One region of the Streptomyces sp. NBC_00775 genome, then DNA from elsewhere that is predicted to be linked to it. Evidence: riboswitches for the same ligand, from Rfam matches in the RefSeq annotation. Region 1 holds a riboswitch; each other region holds the start of a gene.
The links. Region 1 has a riboswitch for cyclic di-AMP ahead of OIC96_RS41150 (C40 family peptidase). Riboswitches for the same ligand answer to the same signal wherever they lie in the genome.
Positions count from the first base shown of each region.

Region 2: linked by a shared signal. The riboswitch ahead of OIC96_RS28615 (transglycosylase family protein) and the one ahead of OIC96_RS41150 (C40 family peptidase) in region 1 are both predicted to bind cyclic di-AMP.
Region 3: linked by a shared signal. The riboswitch ahead of OIC96_RS41875 (C40 family peptidase) and the one ahead of OIC96_RS41150 (C40 family peptidase) in region 1 are both predicted to bind cyclic di-AMP.

Region 1 covers NZ_CP108938.1:9,241,677-9,249,517, forward strand. Annotated here, with positions in the region: gene OIC96_RS41115 (adenosylmethionine--8-amino-7-oxononanoate transaminase) at 1-253, opposite strand, end outside; gene bioB (biotin synthase BioB) at 246-1,499, opposite strand; gene OIC96_RS41125 (8-amino-7-oxononanoate synthase) at 1,660-2,784, shown strand; gene OIC96_RS41130 (DUF397 domain-containing protein) at 2,797-3,021, opposite strand; gene OIC96_RS41135 (helix-turn-helix domain-containing protein) at 3,034-3,891, opposite strand; gene OIC96_RS41140 (ATP-binding protein) at 4,104-4,562, shown strand; gene OIC96_RS41145 (DUF6328 family protein) at 4,671-5,189, opposite strand; gene OIC96_RS41150 (C40 family peptidase) at 5,270-5,743, opposite strand; cyclic di-AMP (ydaO/yuaA leader) riboswitch at 5,747-5,918, opposite strand; gene OIC96_RS41155 (hypothetical protein) at 6,280-6,585, opposite strand; gene OIC96_RS41160 (ATP-dependent Clp protease proteolytic subunit) at 6,593-7,228, opposite strand; gene OIC96_RS41165 (hypothetical protein) at 7,378-7,737, opposite strand.
Region 2 covers NZ_CP108938.1:6,412,946-6,420,786, reverse strand. Annotated here, with positions in the region: gene OIC96_RS28625 (FtsB family cell division protein) at 1-21, opposite strand, end outside; gene eno (phosphopyruvate hydratase) at 127-1,413, opposite strand; gene OIC96_RS28615 (transglycosylase family protein) at 1,789-2,484, opposite strand; cyclic di-AMP (ydaO/yuaA leader) riboswitch at 2,489-2,668, opposite strand; gene OIC96_RS28610 (LysM peptidoglycan-binding domain-containing protein) at 2,852-3,877, opposite strand; gene OIC96_RS28605 (cytochrome P450 family protein) at 4,085-5,356, opposite strand; gene OIC96_RS28600 (globin domain-containing protein) at 5,722-6,933, shown strand; gene OIC96_RS28595 (nucleoside triphosphate pyrophosphohydrolase) at 7,291-7,841, opposite strand, start outside.
Region 3 covers NZ_CP108938.1:9,408,352-9,416,192, forward strand. Annotated here, with positions in the region: gene lpdA (dihydrolipoyl dehydrogenase) at 1-991, shown strand, start outside; gene OIC96_RS41860 (hypothetical protein) at 1,011-1,745, shown strand; gene OIC96_RS41865 (alcohol dehydrogenase) at 1,836-2,861, shown strand; gene OIC96_RS41870 (RpiB/LacA/LacB family sugar-phosphate isomerase) at 2,924-3,370, shown strand; gene OIC96_RS41875 (C40 family peptidase) at 3,414-4,613, opposite strand; cyclic di-AMP (ydaO/yuaA leader) riboswitch at 4,623-4,795, opposite strand; gene OIC96_RS41880 (molybdopterin-dependent oxidoreductase) at 4,924-7,841, opposite strand, start outside.

The sequences.
Region 1 (7,841 bases):
GCTCCAGCTGGCCGCGCGCCGCGTCGTTGAGCACCGGGTGGTTGTAGCCGTGGATGGCCGACCACCAGGACGACATGCCGTCCACGACGTCGTCCCCGGCTCCATCCGCCGTGCGCAGCTTCAGACGTACGCCGCTCGCCGACTCCACGACGAGCGGCTCCTGGCGGCCCGGCATGGGGCCGTACGGATGCCAGACGTGCCGGCGGTCGAGGTCGAGCAGCTCACGCACCGACAGCCCGGACGGCTCAGGCATTGGGCGCGAGATCCGTTCCGGCACCTCGGCGGCGTACGGCGACGAGGTCGGTGCGCGCGTCGGAGGGCTTCTCCGCGGAAGCCGCGGGAACCGCGGCAGCCGAGGCGGCCACCGAAGCGGAACCGCACACACCGCCCCCCGCGTGGGACCCGCACCCCGCACCCTCGTGCGAACCGCAGCCGGCACCCTCGTGCGAGCCGCACCCGGCCTCCGCGTGCGAGCCGCAGCCCCCACCCACCGGAACCCGGTGCTCCGGCAGTGTCACCTCGCCCGCGCCCTCCACCTCGAAGCCGGCGTCCGCGATCATGTCGAGGTCCGCCTTGCCGGCCTGGCCCTCACTGGTGAGGTAGTCGCCGAGGAAGATCGAGTTGGCCAGGTTCAGGGCCAGCGGCTGCATGGTGCGCAGATGGACCTCACGGCCGCCCGCGATGCGGACCTCGACGTCCGGGCAGACGAAACGGACCATCGCGAGGATGCGCAGACAGCGCTGCGGGGTGAGGTTCCACTCCTTGGCGAGCGGGGTGCCCTCGAAGGGGATCAGGAAGTTCACCGGGACGGAGTCGGGGTCGAGCTCGCGGAGCGAGTAGACGACGTCGACCAGGTCCTCGTCCGACTCGCCCATGCCCGCGATCAGGCCCGAGCAGGCGGACAGACCCGCCGCGTGCGCCTTCTGGACCGTGTCCACCCGGTCGGCGTACGTGTGCGTGGTCGTGATGTCCCCGTACGTCCCCTCGGACGTGTTCAGGTTGTGGTTGTACGCGTCCGCGCCCGCCTCGCGCAGCCGCTCGGCCTGGCCGTCGGAGAGCAGGCCGAGGCAGGCGCACACCTCGACGTTCTCGTTCTGGTCCTTGATCGCCTTGATGGTGTCGGACACCCGGGCCACGTCACGGTCCGTCGGACCGCGGCCGCTGGCCACCAGGCAGACCCGCTTGGCGCCCCCGGCGAGCCCGGCAGCCGCGGCCTGCGAGGCCTCGTCCGGCTTGAGCCAGGTGTACTTCAGGATCTCGGCCTTGGAGCCGAGCCGCTGCGAACAGTACGAGCAGTCCTCGGGGCACAGGCCCGACTTCAGGTTGACGAGATAGTTCAGTTTCACCCGTCGGCCGAACCAGTGGCGGCGTACCTTGCCGGCCGCGGCCACCACGTCGAGCACGTCGTCGTCGGAGGTGGCCAGTACGGCCAGCGCCTCGTCGCGGGTCGGCAGCTCGCGCCGAAGCCCCTTGTCCACCAGCGTGTTCAGCAGGTCCATGAGATCCGATCCTTGCCTATGCGACCGCTCCCGGCCAAGGAGACTTTGCACAAGAGACACGGTTCGACGTGTGGGTATTGCCACATCCTGCCCGGCTGGCCCGGCCGCTAGGGTCTGTGCACTGCCTACAAAACACCCGCCACCACGGCCCGGAGGACACATGGCGTTCGGCTGGATCGACGAGCAGGCTGAGGCGCGCCGCCGGGCCGGACTCGTACGCACTCTGCGCCCGCGCCCCGCCGACTCGCCGCTCCTCGATCTCGCGAGCAACGACTACCTCGGTCTCGCACGCCATCCGGAGATCACCGGGGCAGCGGCTCACGCCGCGCGCCGGTGGGGCGGCGGCGCGACCGGCTCCCGGCTCGTCACGGGCACCACCGAACTGCACGGCGAACTGGAACGCGAGCTGGCCGACTTCTGCGGCTTCGAGTCCGCGCTCGTCTTCTCCTCCGGATACGCGGCCAATCTCGCCGCCGTCACCGCGCTCGCGCCGCACGGCTCACTCGTCGTCTCGGACGCGGGCAACCACGCCTCGCTGATCGACGGCTGCCGGCTGGCCCGCGGCACCACACAGGTCGTCGCGCACGCCGACCCCGACGCCGTACGCAAGGCGCTCGGCACCCACGAAGGGCCCGCCGTCGCCGTGTCCGACACAGTCTTCTCGGTGGACGGGGACGCGGCGCCGCTGGCCGAACTGGCCGTCGCCTGCCGGGAGTACGGGGCAGGACTGATCGTCGACGACGCGCACGGACTCGGCGTGCTGGGCGACGGTGGCAGGGGCGCGCCGCACGCGGCGGGGCTCGCGGGTGCCCCGGACGTCGTCGTGACCGTCACGCTCTCCAAGTCGTTCGGCAGCCAGGGCGGCGCCGTCCTCGGCCCCGCTCCGGTCATCGACCACCTGGTCAACGCGGCGCGCACCTTCATCTTCGACACCGGTCTCGCGCCCGCGGCGGCGGGCGCGGCCCTGGCGGCGCTCAGGCTGCTGCGCCGCGAGCCGGAGCGTGCCGCACGGGCGCGCGCCGTGGCGACGGCGCTGCACACCCGCCTCACGGCCGAGGGCCTCGAAGCGGTACGACCGGACGCCGCCGTCGTCTCCGTGCGCGCGCCGTCCCCCGAGCGGGCCGTGCGGTGGGCGGCCGACTGCCGTGAGGCGGGACTCGCCGTCGGCTGCTTCCGTCCCCCGTCCGTGCCCGACGGCATCTCACGGCTGAGGCTGACCGCCCGCGCGGACCTCACCGACGCGCAGATCGAGCACGCCGTACGCGTGATCAGCCAGAAGCGATGAGTGTGGTGGCGGTCAGCTCAGTCCGGCGATGAATCCCTCCCAGGCGGCAGGAGCGAAGAGCAGGGCGGGTCCCGCCGTGTTCTTGGAATCGCGCACGGCCACCAGTTCGGCCCAGGGTCCCGGGCCGGGGCGTGCTGTCTCGACGCAGTTGTTCATTCCCGTGCTGCGGCTGCTGCGCAGCCATCGCACGTCGTGCAGCGAAGTACTGGATGGTACGTACCGAGGCAGTGCAGACATGGGGGTGCCTCCTTACGCGCCGTCACCTATCCCGGCGATGTAGTCCAACGAGTCCTCGGGCGAAAGGGCGTGGAACTGAAGGGCGTTGAAAGCCTCGCTGTAGGCCTGAAGGTCTTCTTTCCGTTCGAGGTAGAGGCTACTCGTCAAGTGGTCGAGAACAACCACATCCAGATCAGTTGTGTTCGGAAATGAGAAGATAACGAAAGGCCCTGTGACTCCGATGTGTGCTCCGGCGGCGAACGGCAGTACCTGAAGCCGCACTTGAGGCAGGGCAGCGGCCTCCCGCAGACGCTCCAGCTGCCGTGCCATGACCTCCGGTCCGCCGACCTCACGTCGTAACACCGCTTCGTCCAGAACGGCGGTCAGTTCCAGCGGCGGATTCGAACGCAGCACGTCCTGGCGGGCGAGGCGCACCTCGACGAGCGCGTCCAGCTTGCCGTCCTCCAGCCCGTCCACGGCGGCCCGCGTCACCGCACGGGCGTACTCGGGCGTCTGCAGCAGCCCCGGCACGACGGAGGTCTCCAGCGTGCGCATCCCGCTGGCCTGCGACTCCAGACTGATGAAGTCGCGGTACGTCGACGGCAGTACCCCACGATAGGCGTGCCACCAGTGGTGCCGTCCGTTGCCCTCGGAGCCCGCCAACACGACCAGGAGATCGCGTAATTCGAGATCCTCGACGGCGTAGGCGTCCAGTAGCCGTGCTACGTCCGCGGGCTTCACCCCGCTGGTGCCGGTCTCGATCCGGCTCACTTTCGACTGGTGCCAGCCTACGAGGCGGGCCGCCTCACCACTGGTGAGGCCCGCATCGGCGCGCAGCGCGCGCAGTTCGGCACCGAGCTTGCGGCGGCGCACCGCGGGACCGTGCTGCATGGCCGTACTCCTTACTCCTTCCGAGCCGCCCAAATACGCTCCGCCGTCGCAGAGTTCACCGCTTCGAGCGACAGATATATGCATATCTCGGTGGATCGCACCCGTGACCGGCCCGGTAATGGCAGTCTGTCGCGAAGCACCAGTCCGGGACCGTACTCGAACCATCCGCTCCGTGTCGGACTCCGGTCCCGTGGGAAAGGGTCGACGTCGCCATGGCAGATCACCAGGAAGCATCCGTCACTCTGCCGAGCGATCCCGCCTCGGTCTCCGCGGCCCGGAAATTCGTCGCCGATGTGCTGGCCGAGTGGGGCCTGCCGTGCGACTCCGAAGTCGCGGACACCGTACGCCTGATCGTGTCCGAACTAGCCACCAACGCCGTCCAGCACACTTTCGGGCAGTCGCCCACCTTCACGGTGGACGTCCAGCTCGACCGGGACGAACACCTGCGCCTCGGCGTCACCGACAGCCACCCGCGCTTTCCGAAACGGCTGCCCGCAGCCGTCCAACAGGACAACGGCCGCGGCATGGTGATCATCCGCTGGCTGACCGCGGAATGCGGCGGCAGACTCGCCGTCCGGCCCACCAGGGAAGGCGGCAAGACGGTTTCCATCGAACTGCCGTGGACGGCACCGGTCCAGCCGGTGGCGGCCGGGGGACCTCAAGAGCCGTAGGAGGCGGCTCAGTTGGCGTGTCCCTACGACCCGGGGTTGTGCCTGTGCTGCCCGGCCCGCCCGAAGGCGTACGGGCGGCAGCAGACGGATGTCCGTCGTCCGGCGCGGTCATGGGCCTCGGTCCGGTGCTGCCGGTGGAACCTCTGCGGGCCTGAGGGCACGGTGGACCAGCCGGGGCAGCACGCCCCACAACGCCACGTAGACGGCCAGTGTGCCCGCTCCCGCCGCGATCCCGGCGGCACGCCCCAGCGACACGTCCACGACGAGGAGCACCGATCCGGTGAACGCCAGCATCAGCACGAACAGACCGATGCCGGCCAGCCGGGAGGAGACCCGCACGATGGCGGGCTTGACGTTCTCCTGGAACAGCGACCGGTGCAGCGCCGCGGGGGCTGTGAACAGGGCGGCGGCCAGCACCGAGAGCAGCAGCGTGGTGACGTAGGTGGCGCGCTGGACGGTGTCGAGCGAGGGGAAGCGCTGTGTGAAGGCAAGGGTCAGCAGGAAGGCGAAGAGGATCTGCACCCCTGTCTGGGTGACGCGCAGCTCCTGGAGCAGCTCGCTGAAGTTGCGGTCGGCGCGTTCGAGAGGCGTCTCGTGGCGTGCCGGGAGGGGACGTTGCTCGGCCATGGTGGACGAGTAACCGGTCCGACCCGTTTTCACGCCCCGAGGGGGTGACGGCGGTGTGCGCCGTCACCCCCTCGGGCGGATCAGCTGACCCGGCCGTACCAGACGCTCTTCGTCCAGATCTTCTGGAGCTTCACGACCTCCCCGGTCTTCGGGGAGTGCCAGATCTTTCCCTTCCCGGCATAGATGCCGACGTGGTACACGCTCCGGCCCGAGTGGAAGAACACGAGGTCTCCGGCCTTGCGGTGCGAGGCGGAGACATGGTGCGTCTTGTTGTACTGCGCCGCGGCCGTACGAGGCAGCTTCTTGCCCGCCTTCTTGTACGAGTAGAGCGTGAACCCGGAGCAGTCGAAACGGCGCGGCCCCGTGGCGCCCCACTGGTACGGGGAGCCCTTCTTGGAAGCCGCGACCTGAAGTGCCTTCGTCGCGAGAGTGGCCGCCTCGGCGCCGGATGCGACGCCCGGGACCACGAGGCTGCCGCCCACGGCGGCAATGGTGAGAGCCGAGGCCGTACCGGCCCTGGTCCACAGCGACGGGACACGATTGAGCGCAGTCATGCGCAACCCTTCGTCAGCCGCCTGTGAAGGATGACCTGTCGGATTCGGGCTGGCGAAGTAGCCCGGCCGCTTACGCGGCTTCACCCCAAGGACCGCCCGGATCTCTCCGGCGGCCCGTCGTGCTGGGTCCTCCACTCCTGCCGATGCACTTCTGTCGACCGGGCATCCGGGCAGCGGCAGGACTCGGCGTCCGCCCGGACCGCCCCGCCGTTGTGGCGGGGGCTTGTCGTCGGAAGGGATCTTCACGCATGAGTGTCCGAAAAACCGAGCGGAACCGGCGATTTGTGGGGTTACTCACCACTCACCCGTTCGGGTGGACACCCCTCCGTTCGAGGGGGTGTTGAGGAAGCCGACGATGCCCGTACCTGCGTCGGAGCACTTCATTCCGCCTCTGCGCTACGCGCGTTGCGCAACTTTTCCGCCCTCCTGGAAGGACCGGCGTCTACTCCATCAGGGGGTACACCATTCGGTCCGTTTGAAACCCGGGCCGGACGCTTCGCCGGCTCGGCGCGTGCCGCGGCCCGGGTGCGCCTGCGTCAACTGTGGGAGTCGGGCGGCAGGGTGACCCGGGCCGCCCGCCGCTCCCCGTCGAGGACGCGCAGGGCCTGTGCCAGGGTCGGCGCGTGCACCTCGCTCTCACCCCGCTGATGCATCAGTGCGAGGGCCTCACGCAGTGCCGTCGCCTTGCCGACGAGCGCCTGAGCGGCACGCAGGCCGCGGTAGGTGTCCCCGGGGCGGGCCGGGTTGATGCGTCCGAGCAGATCGACCACGTCGAGGTAACGGTCGATCAACTCGGCCTCGGCGCGCGTCAGCGCGGGCAGTGGGGGCAGTTCGGGGACCATCGGGCGATCACCTCGCGCCGGGCGCGGTGCGCGAGGCCTTGCGGCTCGGGACGATCCGGTCGATCAGTCCGTACGCCAACGCCGCCGGCGCGTCCAGGATCTTGTCCCGCTCGATGTCCGCGGCGACTTGCTCCGGACTCTGCCCCGTGTGCCGTACGAGCAGTTCCTCCAGCAGCTTCCGGGTGCGCACCAACTCCTCGGCCTGGATGGCCAGATCGCTCGCCTGGCCCTGGATCGGCTCGGAGACCGACGGCTGGTGGATGAGCACACGGGCACCCGGCAGCGCGAACCGTTTGCCCGGCGTGCCCCCGGCCAGCAGCACGGCCGCGGCCGACGCCGCCTGCCCCAGGCAGATCGTCTCCACGTCGCACGTGACGAACTGCATCGTGTCGTAGACCGCCGACATCGCGCTGAACGAGCCGCCGGGGGAGTTGATGTACAGCGAGATGTCCCGGTCCGGTGCCAGGTACTCGAGGTGCATGAACTGCGCCATCACATCGTTCGCCGACGTGTCGTCGATCGGCGTCCCGAGGAACACGATCCGCTCTTCGAGCAGCTTCGAGTACGGATCCAGGGTCTGGTGCCCCGTGCTGGTCCGTTCCGTGAACGTGGGCAGGACATAGCGGGCGGACGGGCTGTGCATGGTGCGCGCCTCCTCGGATCGACGTCTGTAAAAAATGTACAGGACGTACGTCCCCGGGGAAGGGGAGCATGCTGAGAGCGAAAAACGGCGGCGCCCCGGAGCGGGAGTCGGTCCGGGGCGCCGTGCGCGCGTGTGTGCGTCTGCGGGTGTCAGTTGATGGCGACCGGTGTGGGTCTTCCGCTGAAGTGGATGGGTGGCCAGCCGCGGGAGACGGCGAGTTCGGAGAGCGCGTTCGCCACGTCGGCGGGCGTGATGGTGTTTTCCGCGGGAGCCGTGTCCAACTGGACGGTGAAGGATATGCGGAGCATCGCGTCGATGTCGGCGATGCTGACGCCTCCGGTGAACTCCGTGTCGGGCGGGAACGTGACCTCCGCCGTGCTGCTGTCCCCGGCTGCGGCGGCCTGCGTCGTTCCGGCCGTGGCGAGCGCGGCCCCCGCCGCCGCTGTCCCTGAATATCCCAGCAGTGAGCGCCTGGAAATGCTGGACATGATCCCCTCCTTGGCTGTCATGAACGCCTCCTTCGGAAGCTGACGCTCGATCGTATGGACAGGGCGATGGCGGTGGGGCAGAACGCGATCTTCCGCTCTCCGGCGGTGTCAGGGGACCGGTCTAA
Region 2 (7,841 bases), 2.8 Mb from region 1:
GTCCCGGTCCTTCACGGCCATGAGTCCCGCCTCCCCAGCACAAGCCCGTCACGTGCGTACGTCCCCGCACACGGTACGGGACCGAGTACGGGGACGTACGTACGACGCTTCCTACGAGGCCGCGCCTCAGCCCTTGAAGCGCGGGAAGGCGCTGCGGCCGGCGTACACCGCCGCGTCGTCGAGGATCTCCTCGATGCGCAGCAGCTGGTTGTACTTGGCGACGCGGTCCGAGCGGGCCGGGGCGCCGGTCTTGATCTGACCGCAGTTCACCGCGACGGCGAGGTCGGCGATGGTGACGTCCTCGGTCTCGCCGGAGCGGTGGGACATCATGCACTTGAAGCCGTTGCGCTGGGCCATCTCGACGGCGTCCAGGGTCTCGGTCAGCGAGCCGATCTGGTTCACCTTGACGAGCAGGGCGTTCGCGGAGCCCTCCTCGATGCCACGGGCCAGGCGCTCCGGGTTGGTGACGAAGAGGTCGTCGCCGACGATCTGGACCTTGTCGCCCAGCTTGTCGGTGATGACCTTCCAGCCGGCCCAGTCGTCCTCGTACAGCGGGTCCTCGATGGAGACGAGCGGGTACGCGGAGACGAGCTCCTCGTAGTACTCGGTCATCTCGGCGGCCGAGCGGGACTTGCCCTCGAACTCGTACTTGCCGTCCTTGTAGAACTCGGACGCGGCGACGTCGAGCGCGAGCGCGATCTGCTCACCGGGGACGTAACCGGCCTGCTGGATGGCCTCGATGATGAGGTCGAGCGCGGCGCGGTTGGACTCCAGGTTCGGGGCGAAGCCGCCCTCGTCGCCCAGGCCGGTGGACAGGCCCTTGGTCTTCAGCACCTTCTTGAGGGTGTGGTAGACCTCGGCGCCCCAGCGCAGCGCCTCGGAGAAGGACTCCGCGCCGATCGGGGCGATCATGAACTCCTGGATGTCCACGTTCGAGTCGGCGTGCGACCCGCCGTTCAGGATGTTCATCATCGGAACGGGCAGCAGGTGCGCGTTCGGGCCGCCCAGGTAGCGGAAGAGCGGGAGGTCGGACGCCTCGGAGGCGGCGTGCGCGACGGCGAGCGAGACGCCGAGGATGGCGTTGGCGCCGAGCGAGCCCTTGTTGTCGGTGGCGTCCAGGTCGAACATCGCCTGGTCGATCAGGCGCTGCTCGGTGGCGTCGTAACCGACGAGCTCCGGGCCGATCTGCTCGATGACGGCGAGGACGGCCTTCTCGACACCCTTGCCCTGGTAACGGTTGGGGTCACCGTCGCGGAGCTCGATGGCTTCGAAGGCACCCGTGGAGGCGCCGGACGGGACGGCGGCACGACCGGTGCTGCCGTCGTCGAGGCCGACCTCGACCTCGACCGTGGGGTTGCCTCGGGAGTCCAGGATTTCCCGGGCTACGACGACGTCGATGGACGGCACGAGCATCTCCTTCTGGGATGTGACGCGGGTAACGCGGAACCTGTGATGGCTCCGCGACATGAGCCTAACCGCCTCGGGGGGATCGGCCAGCCGGTCGCCCACCCCTTGGGCAGAACCGAGAGTAAATTGTTTCCGAACGGAACAAAAACCTGCGGCCCCGCACATGAACCCGTACATGAATCCGTACATAAAAAAGCCCCGCCCCGGTGCGTACGGGGGAAGACGCACCTGAGCGGGGAGCCCGTGGGGACGGGGGGACCCTCACGAGGCCTCCACTATGGAGACCGCATATAGGAGAGGGCTGTGGTTCAGCTGCGAGCCCGTTGTCAGCTCTCCGCCGAGAGCCGTCGGCAGGCGGCAGGCGGCAGCCGCGACCCGTTGTCAGCTCAGGTGAAGCTGCTGACCCGGGTAGATGAAGTCGGCGTCGTCGACGATGTCCTTGTTCAGCTTGAACAGCTTCTGCCAGCCGCCCTTGACGTGCTTCTTCTCGGCGATCGAGCTGAGGGAGTCACCCTTGACGACCTTGTACTCGCCGTCACCCTTCTTGACCTTCTTGCCGGTCGGGGTGGTGACGGTCTTCGCGGCGGCCGGGCGCTCCGCGGAACGGGAAGCGGGCTGCTCCGTCGTCCGGGTGGTGGAGGTGGCGGTGCTCGACGGGGTGGTCGAGGCACTGGACGAGCTGGAGGTCGTCCCACCGGTGTACGCGGCGCTGGACAGGCCCGTGCCACAGGTCGGCCAGGCACCCTTGCCCTGCGCGGCGAGGACCTTCTCACCGATGGTGATCTGCTCGGACTTGGACGCCAGGTTGGCGGTGGAGGCGTAGGCGGTGCCACCGTACGCCGCCCAGGTGGAGGCCGAGAACTGCAGGCCGCCGTAGTAGCCGTTGCCGGTGTTGATGGACCAGTTGCCGCCGGACTCGCACTGGGCGACGGCGTCCCACTCGGACGCGGTCGCCGCGGAGGCGTTGCCGGCCGCCATCAGCGGGGCGGCGATGGCGACACCGGTGACGCCGGCGAGCGTGGCGACACGGGCGGCCTTGAACGGGCGGCGGTGCTTGCCCTTGCTGGAAAACAGCATGGAGTGATCCCCTCACCGACGCCTGCGAGGTGAGCTGTCGGGTTCGGGCGGGTGAGTGCCCGGTCGTACGGCCCCCGTCTTCACGACGTCGGACGTACGGCTTCACCCCAAGCCGCTCCCGGTGAACTACCGGGCGCGGCGCTTACCTTGGGTCCCCCGCTCCTGCCTACGGCGCTTGACGCGACGACTGTTCCCGTACGGCCGTTGGCAGGATTCGGCGTTGCAACCGTCGGGGCCCGCTGTGGCGAGCGGTCACGACCGTAAGCAGTCGATACCCGGAATTTCAAAGACGATCAGGGCTTCTGAGACTCATGTCTCACTCTCGCCAAACCGGACATTCCACAGCGAACCGTGACGCGAACTCCCGCTACTTTTCGCCCGATTCGGCACCAACTGCAAGGCTCTGACCGGGCACGATGAGGTCGGGATCGGTGCCGACCGTCTTCTTGTTCTCGGCGTACAGCTCGGCCCATCCGCCTTCGAGGTCAAGGGCGTCGGCGATCGTCCAGAGACTGTCTCCGGTGCGGACGACGTACGAGCCGTCGGCGGCGTCGCGCGAGGCGCTGGAGCCACGCGAGGCATGCCGCCCGGAAGCGCTGTCCGTACGGCCGTCGGTCACGCCCTCCGCCGCACCCTCATCGGCGGTGTCGCCACGGTGACGCCCCGCGCCACTCGTCGCACTGTCGGACGCACTCGAAGACTCGTCGTTCTGCCCGGACTTGTCCGGGTCGTCACTCTTCGCCGTATCCGTATCCGAGCTGTCGGAATCCTGTGAATCACTGTCGCTGGAGGAGGTGTCGGACTTCGTCGTGTTCTCGGCCTTGTCCGAGGAGGCACTGGAAGACGAGGATGAATCAGATGAATCAGATGAATCGGAGGAGTCAGACGAACCGGATGAGGGAGATGAGTCCGCCAAACCGGACGAGTCCGAGGAGCTGGAAGAGTCGGAGGAGTCCGAGGAGCCGGAGGAACTCGACGAGTCGTCCGCCACGCCCGTGTCGACCTCGACGGAGCCCGAGTTCTTGCTGAGCCCGGAAAGCGGTCCGCAGGTGGGCCAGGCGGCAAGGCCCTGGTCGTCGAGGATCTTCTCGGCGATGGCTATCTGCTGCGAGCGGCTGGCCTGGTCGGCGCTCGGGGCATACCGGGTGCCGCCGTACGACTCCCAGTTCTCCTGGGTCAACTGCAGGCCGCCGTAGTACCCGTTCCCGTCGTTCGCGCTCCACGATCCCGCGCTCTCGCACTCCGCGACCCGGTCCCAGGTGGTGCCGTCGGCCGCGCTCGCACTGGTGGCGCCGAGCAACGGGATCGCGATCGCCGATCCGGTCACCCCCGCGGCAACGATGAGAGCCGGGGCCTGACGCGGGCGACGATGACGGCCGTTCCCGGAGAGCATGCGGAAGCCTTTCGCGTGACAGCAAGTGACAACAGCGGCCACTGCGATAGGCGGGCCGCGTTGGTGATCGAACGTATCCGCACTCGAACGCTTGTCACAAGTCGATGCAGCACAGATCACGTGAAGATCACGGAGTTGAGGGACCGTCACCTTTTCGCAGGTGGACGCCCGTTGCCCGGCACACCCGACAGCCGTCGTCCGGCATGCCTACCGACCTGGTGTGAACTCCACGGGAAGCGTGCGCAATCCACGCATAATGAGCCCGCCGCGCCAGCGCAAATCGGCAGAATCTCCCGCGAGTTGGAGATCGGGGAGACGGGTGAGCAGCGTGGCGAGCGCGGTCTGCCCCTCCAGACGGGCGAGCGGCGCGCCGAGACAGTAGTGGATGCCGTGGCCGTACCCGAGGTGCTGATTGTCACGCCGCGAGAGGTCGAGCGTGTCCGGCTGCTCGAACCGCTCGGGGTCACGGTCCGCAGCCGCCAGTACGACGAGGACGGGGTCGCCGGGCGCGATGTCCTGCCCGCCGATCCGCACGACCTCGGTCGCGAACCGCCAGGTCGCCAGTTCGACGGGGCCGTCGTAGCGGAGGAGTTCCTCGACGCCGGTTTCGAGGAGTCCGGTGTCCTTGGCGGCGAGCGAGGCCTGGAGGCGTGCGCGCTGCTCGGGGTGGGTGAGGAGGGCGTACGTGCCGTTCCCGATCAGGTTGACCGTGGTCTCGAAGCCGGCGAAGAGAAGGATGAACGCCATGGCGGCCGCCTCGTTCTCGGTGAGGTGCTCGCCGTGGTCCGAGGCGCGGATGAGCCCGGAGATGAGGTCTTCGCCGGGGGTGGGGTGCTCGGACAGCGCTTCCCGCTTCCGGTGGATCAGCTCGGCGAGATAGCCGCGCATCTTCTTGACGGACCGCGCGACGCCTCCTCGGGGCCCTCCCCCGTGCCGGATCATCATCCCCGCCCAGTCCCGGAAGTCGTCCTGGTCCTCGCGCGGGACGCCGAGCAGATCGCAGATGGCGTAGATGGGGAGCGGGAACGCGAAGTCGTGGATGAGGTCGGCGGAGCCCTTGTCGGCGAACTGGTCGATGAGGTGGTCGGTGAGTTCCTGCACGCGCGGTGCGAACTCGGCCACGCGCCGGGGAGTGAAGGCCTTGGAGACGAGCCGTCGGAGCCTCGTGTGATCCGGCGGATCGATATTCAGCAGATGCGTCATCAGCTCGGCTTTGCGCTCGCCCGGGATACCCGTCTTCCCCTTCGCGTGGGCGGGTTCGTCGTGGTGGGCGGGGTTCTTGGACAGCCGCTGGTCGGCGAGCGCCTGCTTGGCGTCCGCGTACCGGGTGACGAGCCAGGCCTCCACCCCGCTGGGGAGGCGCGTCTTGTGCACGGGGGCGTGCTCGCGGAGCCAGGCGTACGCCGGGTAGGGGTCGGTGGCGAACTCCCAGGTGAAGAGTTCGGGGGCGGGGGCGGCGGAGGGCTGATGCTCGGTCACTCCTTGACGGTATCCGGAGGTACTCGAAGCCCCGAGTCACCCCAGCTCCCCATCGGCCAGCCCGCGCATCGGACAGCCTGCGCATCGGGCAGCCTCCGCACGGGACAGCCTCCGCATCATGAGCGACGCGAACGCTCCCCGCCCTTCTCCCGGCCCTCCCCCTTCACCACCTCGGTGATGACCCTCGCTCCCGTGGCCGCCGACCCCGCCAACTCCCCTTCCATCACGCCCCCTTGCCGACCGAACGCCCTGAGGCGACGGTGCTCGGCAGGGGCCCTCGCCGAGCCCCGCACACTTCACCCCAGGCTGTCCATAAATCGTCTGCTGTTTGACCTCGCGGCTCGAAAACTCCATACATTCACGCAGTGGACCCCGAAATACTCAGATCCAGCTTCGCGGTCGTCGAGAGACGGGCCGAGTTCGCGGTCAAGTACTTCTACTCGCACCTGTTCCGGCACAACCCGGATGTCCGCGGGCTGTTTCCGCTGGACTTCCCGGAGGACATGGAGCGGCAGCGGGACAGACTGTTCGCGGCACTCACGTATGTGATGGAGCGGCTGGAGGACCCACGGTTGCCGGGGTATTTACGGGAACTCGGGCGGGACCACCGCAAATATCTGGCGGAGCCGGAGCACTACGCCGCCGTGGGGGCGAGTCTGATCGCCGCGTTCGCCGTCGTCGCGGGGTCGGCGTGGAACGCGGAGGTCGAGAAGACCTGGGTCGAGGCATACGGGGCGATCACGAACGTGATGCTGCAGGGCGCCTGGGAGTCGCAGCACGAGGGCGAACCGCCCTGGTGGGACGCCGAGGTCACCGCCCGGACCCGGCACGGCGACGACCTCGTCGTACTGACCCTGCGCCCACACAGCCGACTCCACTACTCCCCCGGCCAGTACGTCACCGTCAACGTCCCCCATCTCCCAGGCATTTGGCGCCCGTACTCGCTGGCCAACGCCCCCCGCGCCGACCACACCGTCGACCTGCACATCAGCCGGGTCGAGAACGGCGTGCTCTCCACCGCCCTCGTCCGGCAGACCCGGGAGGGCGACGTCCTGCGGCTGGGCGCGCCCGGCGGCGGGCTGATCCTGCGCACCCCCACGGAACGGCCCCTCACCCTCATCGCGGCCGGCACGGGTTGGGCACCCGTGAAGGCGCTGCTGGAACAGCTCGACGACACCCACGAGGCCCGCCTGTTCCTCGTCGCCCGCGACACCTCCTACCTGTACGACCGAGACGCCGTCGAGCGACTCCAGGCCCGGCTTCCCCGGCTCGGCGTCACCTTCATCACCCCCGCGCCCGGCCGCCCCAGGGCCCAGGCGACCGAACGCCTCCTGACCGCGCTGGGCAACCGCGCCGGCTGGACCCAGCACGACGTCTATCTGGCCGGTCCTCCCAGTCTCGTCGAAGAGATCGGCGAGGCCCTCCCCACGCTCGGCACACCGACCGAGCGCATCTTCCACGACGCCCTGCCACCGACCGCTCAGGAGCGGCCCCGGCCGGTGGGCACGGCGGAATGGCTCCTCGACCGTCCCGAGCCGACCTGGCACAACCCGTCGAGCCGAGCCCCGCAGGCGTAACTCCGGCCCCGATCCCTGACCGTCGGATGACTGCCGCTCGGATTTCCGGCCCACGACGTCTGTCAAGCCTCCCCCGCCCCATCCGCCGCACTGCACTTCCATGCCTGTCAGGGCCTCCTCCGCCCTCCGGCCGACGCCCGTCAGGCCGCCCCCATCCGCCGGACTGCACTTCCATGCCTGTCAGGGCCCCCTCCGCACTCGGGCCCACGCCCGTCAGGCCGCCCCTGCATCCGGCCCGTGACCGTCAGGTCTCCTCCTCCGCCGGGCCATCAGGCGCCCCGCCCTCAGCCCTCCGCCTCCACCCCTCCGCCAGGCAACCCCGGCACCCCGTCCTCAGCCCCTCAATCCCTCAATCCCTCAATCCTCCGCGTCCAACTCCGCAGCGCCCTCCTCCGCGATGCCTTCCTCCGCACGAATCGCGTCCCGGTACGCCCGTCCCGCCGCCCGCAGTGCCGCCTCCGGGTCCACGCCCTCGGCTTCGGCGCGCGCGGCTATGGCGAGCAGTTCGTATCCGACGCCCTCTCCCGTCGGAAGTGGCACCTCAAGTCCCGCCGTACGCACTCGCGATGCCAGCTTGGCCGCCAGGGCGAGGCCCGGCTGGCCGAGCGGGATGCCCTCGGTGACGGACGTCCGCTGCTTCTCCTCCGCCTTCGTGCGCAGCCAGTGCTCCTTGACCTCCTCGGGGGTGGTGGCCGTCTCTTCGCCGAAGACGTGCGGGTGGCGGTGGATGAGCTTGGCGACGATGGCGCCGGCCACGTCGTCGATGGAGAAGGGGGCTTCCTCGTCCTCCTCGGCGATGCGGGCGTGGAAGACGACCTGGAGCAGGACGTCGCCGAGTTCCTCGCGCAGCTCGTCCCGGTCACCCTCCTCGATCGCCTCGACGAGTTCGTACGCCTCCTCGATGCCGT
Region 3 (7,841 bases), 170 kb from region 1:
CTTCGGCCACTGCGTCATCGCCGCAGGCGCCACCACGAAGCTGCTGCCCGGCACCTCGCTCAGCGAGCGCGTGGTGACGTACGAGGAGCAGATCCTGTCCGACACGCTCCCTGAGAGCATCATCATCGCGGGCGCGGGGGCCATCGGCGTCGAGTTCGCATACGTCCTGCACAACTACGGCGTCGACGTCACCCTCGTCGAGTTCCTCGACCGCATCGTCCCACTGGAGGACGAGGAGGTCTCCGCGGAGCTGGCCCGCCGTTACAAGCGGCTCGGCATCAATGTGCTGACCTCCACCCGGGTCGAGGCGATCAACGACTCGGGCGATTCCGTCAAGGTCATGGTGACCACGGGCGGCCAGCGGCAGACGCTGCAGGCCGGCAAGGTGCTCCAGGCGATCGGCTTCCAGCCGCGCGTGCAGGGCTACGGCCTGGAGAACACCGGCGTCAAGCTCACCGACCGCGGGGCGATCGACATCGACGGGCGCTGCCGCACGAGCGTCCCGCACATCTACGCCATCGGTGACGTGACGGCGAAGCTGATGCTCGCCCACGCGGCCGAGTCGATGGGCATCGTGGCGGCCGAGACGATCGCCGACGCGGAGACCATGGAGCTCGACTACGTCATGATCCCGCGGGCGACCTACTGCCAGCCGCAGATCGCCAGCTTCGGCTGGACCGAGGCGCAGGCCCGCGAGAAGGGCTTCGACGTCAAGGTGGCGAAGTTCCCGTTCACCGCCAACGGCAAGTCGCACGGTCTGGGCGACACCGCGGGCTTCGTCAAGATCCTCAGCGACGCCCGGTACGGCGAGCTCCTCGGTGCCCACCTGATCGGCCCCGAGGTCACCGAGCTCCTCCCGGAGCTGACCCTCGCCCAGCAGTGGGACCTGACCGTCCACGAGGTCGCGCGCAACGTGCACGGCCACCCGACGCTCGGCGAGGCGGTCAAGGAGGCCATCCACGGGCTGGCCGGCCACATGATCAACATGTGACCCCGGGACAATCGTCGCCATGACCGACGGTATGGACGACGCCGAGAGCCGCCTCGCCAGGATCGAGCGGCTGCTGGAGAGCCGCGAGCGCGAGGTGGCACCCGCGTGGCGCCGGGCGACGCGGGGTGAGTCGCGCTGGGCGGTGTCCGCCGTGATCCTGGTGGCGGTCGCCCTCCAGCTGGTGCTCCCGCACCGGCTCACGCTCCATCCGTACTGGGCGCTGCCGGTCCTGGAGCTGGTGCTGCTGGCCGGCCTGATCGCCGCGAACCCCCGGCGGGTCGAGCCCCGGACCCGGTGGCTGCGGTGGCTGGACCTGGCCCTGATCTGCGTGATCAGCCTGGCCAACGGCTGGGCGGCGGACCAACTGGTGGCGGGCCTGGTGAACGGCACCGAGGGGAAGGACGCGGGGCCGCTGCTGCTGACCGGCGGCGGCATCTGGCTGACGAACGTCATCGTGTTCGCCCTCTGGTACTGGGAGTGGGACCGCGGCGGACCGATGGCACGGGCCCGCGGCCACCATCAGTTCCCCGACTTCCTCTTCGTACAGATGCAGAGCCCGGACACCGCCCCGCCGGACTGGGAGCCGGCGTTCCTGGACTACCTGTACCTGTCGTTCACCAACTCCACCGCCTTCAGCCCGACCGACGTGATGCCGCTGTCGCGCTGGGCCAAGATGCTGATGATGCTGCAGTCCTCGGTCTCGCTGGTGATCGTGGTCCTGGTGGTCGCCCGGGCCGTCAACATCCTGCATTGACAGAGCGGGCGGGGGACATCCGGCGCGCGCGATCGGCCCGGAGCTGGTCTGCTGGTTCGAGGGGCCGTCGCACTCGTCCCGGAGAGACACATGACTACCTATCGAGTTGCCCAGGTGACCGCCGTCGGCGGGCCGTTCGAGATCACTGAGCGTGAGGTGCCGCGGCCGGGCCCCGGCCATGTACGGATCGCCGTGGAGGCCTGCGGGATCTGCCACAGCGACTCCTACTTCGTGAATGCCGGCCTGCCGGGCGTCCGGTTTCCGGTGGTTGCCGGGCATGAGATCGCCGGGAGCATCGAAGAGCTCGGCGAGGGCACGCAAGAACGAGGCTGGCGGGTGGGAGATCGAGTGGCGGTGGGCTGGTTCGGAGGCAGCTGCGGCTACTGCGAGCCTTGCAGACAGGGCGACTTCATCGTGTGCGAGAACCTCAAGGTCCCCGGGTGGGCCTATGACGGGGGCTTCGCCGAGGCGGTGATCGCGCCGGCCGACGCCTTGGCCCGGATTCCCGACGCGCTGACGGCGAGCGACGCGGGGCCCATGGCCTGCGCGGGTGTGACCACGTTCAACGGGCTGCGGCGCAGCTCCGCCCAGCCGGGCGATCGGGTCGCCGTACTCGGCATCGGCGGACTCGGCCACCTGGGCGTGCAGTACGCGGTCGCCATGGGCTTCGAGACGGTGGCGATCGCCCGGGGAGCCGGCAAGGCCGACTTCGCCAAGCAACTCGGCGCTCACCACTACATCGACAGCACGGGAGACACCGCCGTCGCGGACGCCCTGCGGTCTCTCGGCGGTGTCAAGGTCGTGCTGGCCACCGCCGGCAGTTCCGATGCCATCACGGCGACCATGGACGGGCTGTCGCACCGTGGTGAGCTGGTGGTCATCGGGGTGGCTCCCGAGCCACTGGGGATCAGCCCGCTCCAGCTGCTCATGAGCGGCAAGGTCGTCCGCGGCCACCCGTCGGGCACCGCGCAGGATGTGCAGGACACCATGGCGTTCAGCGCCCTGCACGGCATCCGCCCGACCGTCGAGACCGTCCCGCTGGACCAGGCCGACGAGGCGTATCAGAAGATGCTCTCCGGCACGGCCCGCTTCCGGATGGTGCTCACCACCCGCTGACGTACGCGCCCCCGTCGCACACTCGCAGGACGCGAGCCCAACCGCTGGGTAGTCTCCCAGACATGCGGATCTCCGTTTCCTCGGACATGGACGAACCCGTGGCCCGCTCCCTTGTCGCGGAGCTGCGCAGCCGTGGCCACGAGGTGCGGACGCATGGGGCGCTGCGCCCCGGGGACGACCCGCGGTGGGCGGCATGCTCGGAGGCGGCGGCCCGGGAGGTCGCCGCCGGGACGTCGGACCAGGCGATCGTGTGCTGCTGGACCGGCACCGGCGCGTCGATCGCCGCGAACAAGGTGCCAGGGGTACGAGCGGCCCTGTGCACGGACGCGTACACGGCGGACGGCGCCCGCCGCTGGAACGACGCCAATGTGCTGGCGCTCAGTCTGCGGCTGACGTCCGAGCCGCTGCTCAAGGAGATCCTTGACGCCTGGTTCGCCGCCCGGGCCAGCGAGGACGCCGACGACCGGGAGAACATCGCCCACGTCGGACGCCTCGACCTCGGGGGATAGCGGGCCCCAGAGCCGTGGAACCCCGCTGCCCCGTTGCCGGGCTTCAGGCGGGCCGTGCCGCGCCGTGGATCGCCGACTCTCCGGCGAAGAAGATCGACTCCTCGCGAAGGTAGCCCCCCTGGCTCGGCGCGTGGATCATCATGCCGTCGCCGATGTAGAGGCCGACGTGGCTGACGTCGCCGTAGAAGAAGATCAGGTCGCCGGGTCGGATGCTGGCGAAGGGGATCGCCGTGCCGGTGACCGCCTGCTCGTACGCGGTGCGCGGGAGTGCGACTCCGGCGGTCTTCCAGGCGGCCTGGGTCAGGCTGGAACAGTCGTACGAGCCCGGTCCGGTGGCGCCCCAGACGCACGGTCTGCCGATCTGTTCACGGGCGAAGGCCAGTGCCCTCGCGGCCTTCCTGCCGTACTCGGAGTCCGGTGCGCTGTCCGCGCCGAACGGCATGCTCGTGTCGAGCAGCATGCCCCCGGCGAGGGATGTGTCGGTGCCGAGGGCGGCCGATTGCGGTGTCTGCCATTCCTCCGTGGCCTGGCGGCCGGCCCATGCCTCGGAGGTGGGCCACGCGTCCTCGGCCGGCCGGGAGGCGATCGCGGCGATGGGCGTGCTCCGCTGTGCGGCGATGTGCCGGGTGAGCAGGTCGCGGGCCTTGGCGAGCTTCTGCTGGATCTGCTCCTTGGAGGTCTTCAGCGAGGGCTGCCGGGGCTCGATGGCCGGTGCGGGCAGGGCCTTGGTGACTTCCTGCCGTGTCTCCGGTGCGGCCGGCAGCGCGGGGACGGCCCTGGCGGTCAACTCCGCCACAGGACCGGCGGCCCTCGCGGCGGCGGGACCGGCGGTCAGTTCCGGGACGGGCCCGGCGGTCAGTTCCGGGACGGGGCCGGCGGTCAGTTCCGGGACGGGTCGGCCGGCCGCCTGCCGCCCACGGTCGGTGGGTCCGTTCTGCGGGCGTTCCGCCGGGCGGGCCGGCATTCTGTCGGCCGGGAGCCTGGCCGGCACGGTGGGACCCAGCCGCGTGCGCGCCACGTCGAACCACTGCCTGGTCACGTCGTCGACGGCGGGATCGGTGCGCCTGCGCCCGTTGTCCGCCGCCGGGTTGACGCGCCCCCACGTCCCCGTGGACGTCGCACGGGTCGCGTTGTAGTTGCCGGTGGCGGTCTCGGCCTGGTCGTAGAGGGCGCTGATCCGCTGCCGGACCTCTTCTTGGCTAGGCCCGTCCGCCGCGCGGGATGTGGCTTGTTCCGGCGCCATGGGAGACGCGCTCCTTCCGTGTTCCGCCTACCGAGTTAGCTGTCGGGTTCGGGCGGACGGTTCCGGAAGGTATGCCCTACGGCCCTTGCCCTGCTGGGCAGTTGGGCCGATTCACCCCAAGTTCGGTTGGGTCCCCGGCTCCGGCTGCCACGGAGGCGCACCGGACTCGGCGGAGGCCGCGCGACCCGGCGAGGTTCGCCGGAGGGAGTCGTGTTGCCTGTCGCCAACCTAGCCAATTTGTGTGGCTCGCGTGAAGATTGAAGCGCGAAGTGTCCGATATGTATTTGTGACCTTCGTCGTACTGGCTGCCTCAGTAGACATCGCGGACGTAGCGTTTGTCGGCCGCGAGCTGCTTGACGAACGCGGCGGCGCCGTCCTCGTCCAGACCGCCGTGCACGACGGCGATGTCGCGCAGCGCCCGGTCGACGTCCTTGGCCATACGGGAGGCGTCACCGCAGACATAGAAGTGGGCGCCGTCCTGGAGCCAGGACCACAGTTGGGGGCCGTGCTCGCGCATGCGGTCCTGGACGTACACCTTGGTGCGCCGGTCGCGGGAGAAGGCCGTGTCCAGGCGAGAGAGGGTGCCGTGGGTGAGGTGGGCGGTGAGTTCGTCCTCGTAGTAGTGGTCGGTGGCGCGGTGCTGTTCACCGAAGAACAGCCAGTTGGGGCCGTGGTGGCCGAGCGCGCGTCGCTCGTCGAGGAAGCCCATGAAGGGGGCGACCCCGGTGCCGGGGCCCACCATCACCATCGGCGTGGTGGGGTCGGCGGGTGGCCGGAAGTGCGGGGACCGCTGGACGAAGACCGGTACCGGGCTGTCCGGTTCGGCGTCCGCGAGGAACGGGGAGCACACGCCCTGACGGAGGCGGCCGTGCAGGCTCTCCCAGCGGACGACGGACACCGTCAGCGAGACCAGGTGGGGATCGGTGAGCGGGCTGGACGAGATGGAGTACAGCCGCGGTTGCAGTCGCTTGAGCGCGTCCGTCCATTCCTGCGCGGTGGCCCGCACCGGAAGCTCGGTGAGGACGTCGACGGTCTGCCGGCCCCAGCACCACTTCGCGAGTTCGTCCTTGTTGTCGGGACGCAGCAGCTTCTTCAACTCGCGCGGGTCATGGACGCGTTCGCTGATGAAGCGCAGCACGTCGGGGGTGACGCGGGTGATGTCCAGGTGCTCGCTCAGGGCTTGGCGCAGAGCGACCTCACCGACACCCGCGACCTCCACGGTGGCGGCCGGGTCGAGGCCGGTGACGGCCAGCAACTCGCCCACCAGCTCGGGGTGGTTGACGGGACGTATGCCGAGTGCGTCACCGGCCTCGTACGTCAGCGGTACGTCGCTGTCGCGGGTGTCGAAGGTGAAGCGCCGTACCTCTTTGCCCGCCCCCGGCCGGCTCAGCAGCCGGTTGCCGGTGAGGCGTGCGGTGACCGGGGCGGGCTTCCGTGAACTCCGGGAGGGCGCGGGGGCGAGTGCCGGCGCCGCCACGGGGGCGGGGGTCAGCGCGGTGAGGACCTGGTCCAGCCAGGCCCGCGCCGAAGGCTCGTAGTCCGGTTCGCAGTCCGTGCGGGGCGCCAGACGCACCGCGCCCAGCTCGTCCAGACGCTGGTCCAGGCGGCGGCCGTGCCCGCAGAAGTCGGCGTAGGAGGAGTCGCCGAAGGCGAGGACCGCGTACTGCCTGCCGGCAAGGCTCGGGGTGTCGTGCGAGGCCAGGGAGTCCCAGAAGGAGGAGCCGTTGTCGGGGGCGTCTCCGTCGCCGAAGGTGCTGGTGATCAGGAGCAGACCGGCGGCAGGCGGCAGCGCGGCGAGATCGGCGTCGTCCATGCCGACGAGGCTGGCCCGGTGTCCGGCCGAGGCGAGCCGCTCGGCGGTGGCCGCCGCGAACTCCTCGGCGTTGCCGGTCTGCGACGCCCACAGGACGACGATCTCGCGTCCCTCGGCGACGGACGTGCGGGGCACGGAGACCGCGGCGGGCTCGGCGCGGGAGTACATGCCGGCCAGCACGCCGTTGACCCACAGAGCGTGGCCGGGGCTGAACGGCGCCGTCGGCGGGAGCACCGGCACGCCGGGGGCGCCCGCGTCGATACCGGCGAGGAATCCGACCAGATAGGTGCGCTCGGTCTCGCTCAGCACGGGCGGCGGCGGGGCGGGGTCCAGGCCGAAGGCGATGGCCGCCGCGCTCGGCACCACGGCGCCGGGCGCGGTAACGGGGACCGTAACCGGGACGGGCACGTCGGCCCGCGCGGGCACCTCGGCCGGCACGGCGGCCCGCGTGGCCACCTTCGCCAGCGACACCGCGCACACCTTGAACTCGGGCTGGAACGAGAGCGGGTCGACGGCATCGCTGGTCACGGCGTTGACGCTCAGATACTCGCCGAACAGGTCGTTCCAGTGGAACGGGGCGAAACAGTTTCCCGGCCGGACCCGGTCCGTCACCACCGCGGGGAGCACGGCCCGGCCGCGCCGGGAGGCGACCTCCACCGAGTCACCGTCGCGGATGTCCAGCACCTGGGCGTCGTCCGGGTGCAGTTCCACGAACGGGCCCGGATTCAGCTTGTTGAGCTTGGCGACCTTGCCCGTCTTCGTGAGGGTGTGCCACTGATGCTGCACCCGCCCGGTGTTCAGTACGAACGGGTAGTCGTCGTCCGGCATCTCGGCCGCCGGAAGGTGCGGGCGGGCGTGGAAGACGGCTCGGCCGCTCGGCGTGGGAAAGAACAGGCGGCCGTCCTCGGCGACGTACCTGACCGGGTTGCGGTCGGGCCCGTCGTCGGACGCCGCGGGCCACTGCACGGAGGTGGAGCGCAGCCGCTCGTAGGACACCCCGCGCAGGTCGTAGCCGGTCTTCGGGTTCCAGGCGCGCTTGATCTCCTCGAAGACCTCCTCCGCGCTGTCGTAGGAGAAGCCCTTCTCGTACCCCATCTCGCGCGCGACAGCCGCGATGATCCGCCAGTCCGCCATGGCTTCGCCGGGCGGCTCCACCGCGGGCCGGGCGAGGGTGAGGTTGCGCTCGCTGTTGATGAGGACGCCCTCGGTCTCGGTCCACAGCGCTCCGGGCAGGATCACATCGGCGTACGCGTTGGTCTCGGTGTCGGCGAACACGTCCTGGGTGACGACGAATTCGGCCGCCTCCAGGCCTTCGATCACGGTCTTGCGGTTGGCGACCGAGGCGACGGGGTTGGTGCAGATGATCCAGCAGGCCTTGATGTGGCCGTCGGTCATCCGCTGGAACATCTCCACCG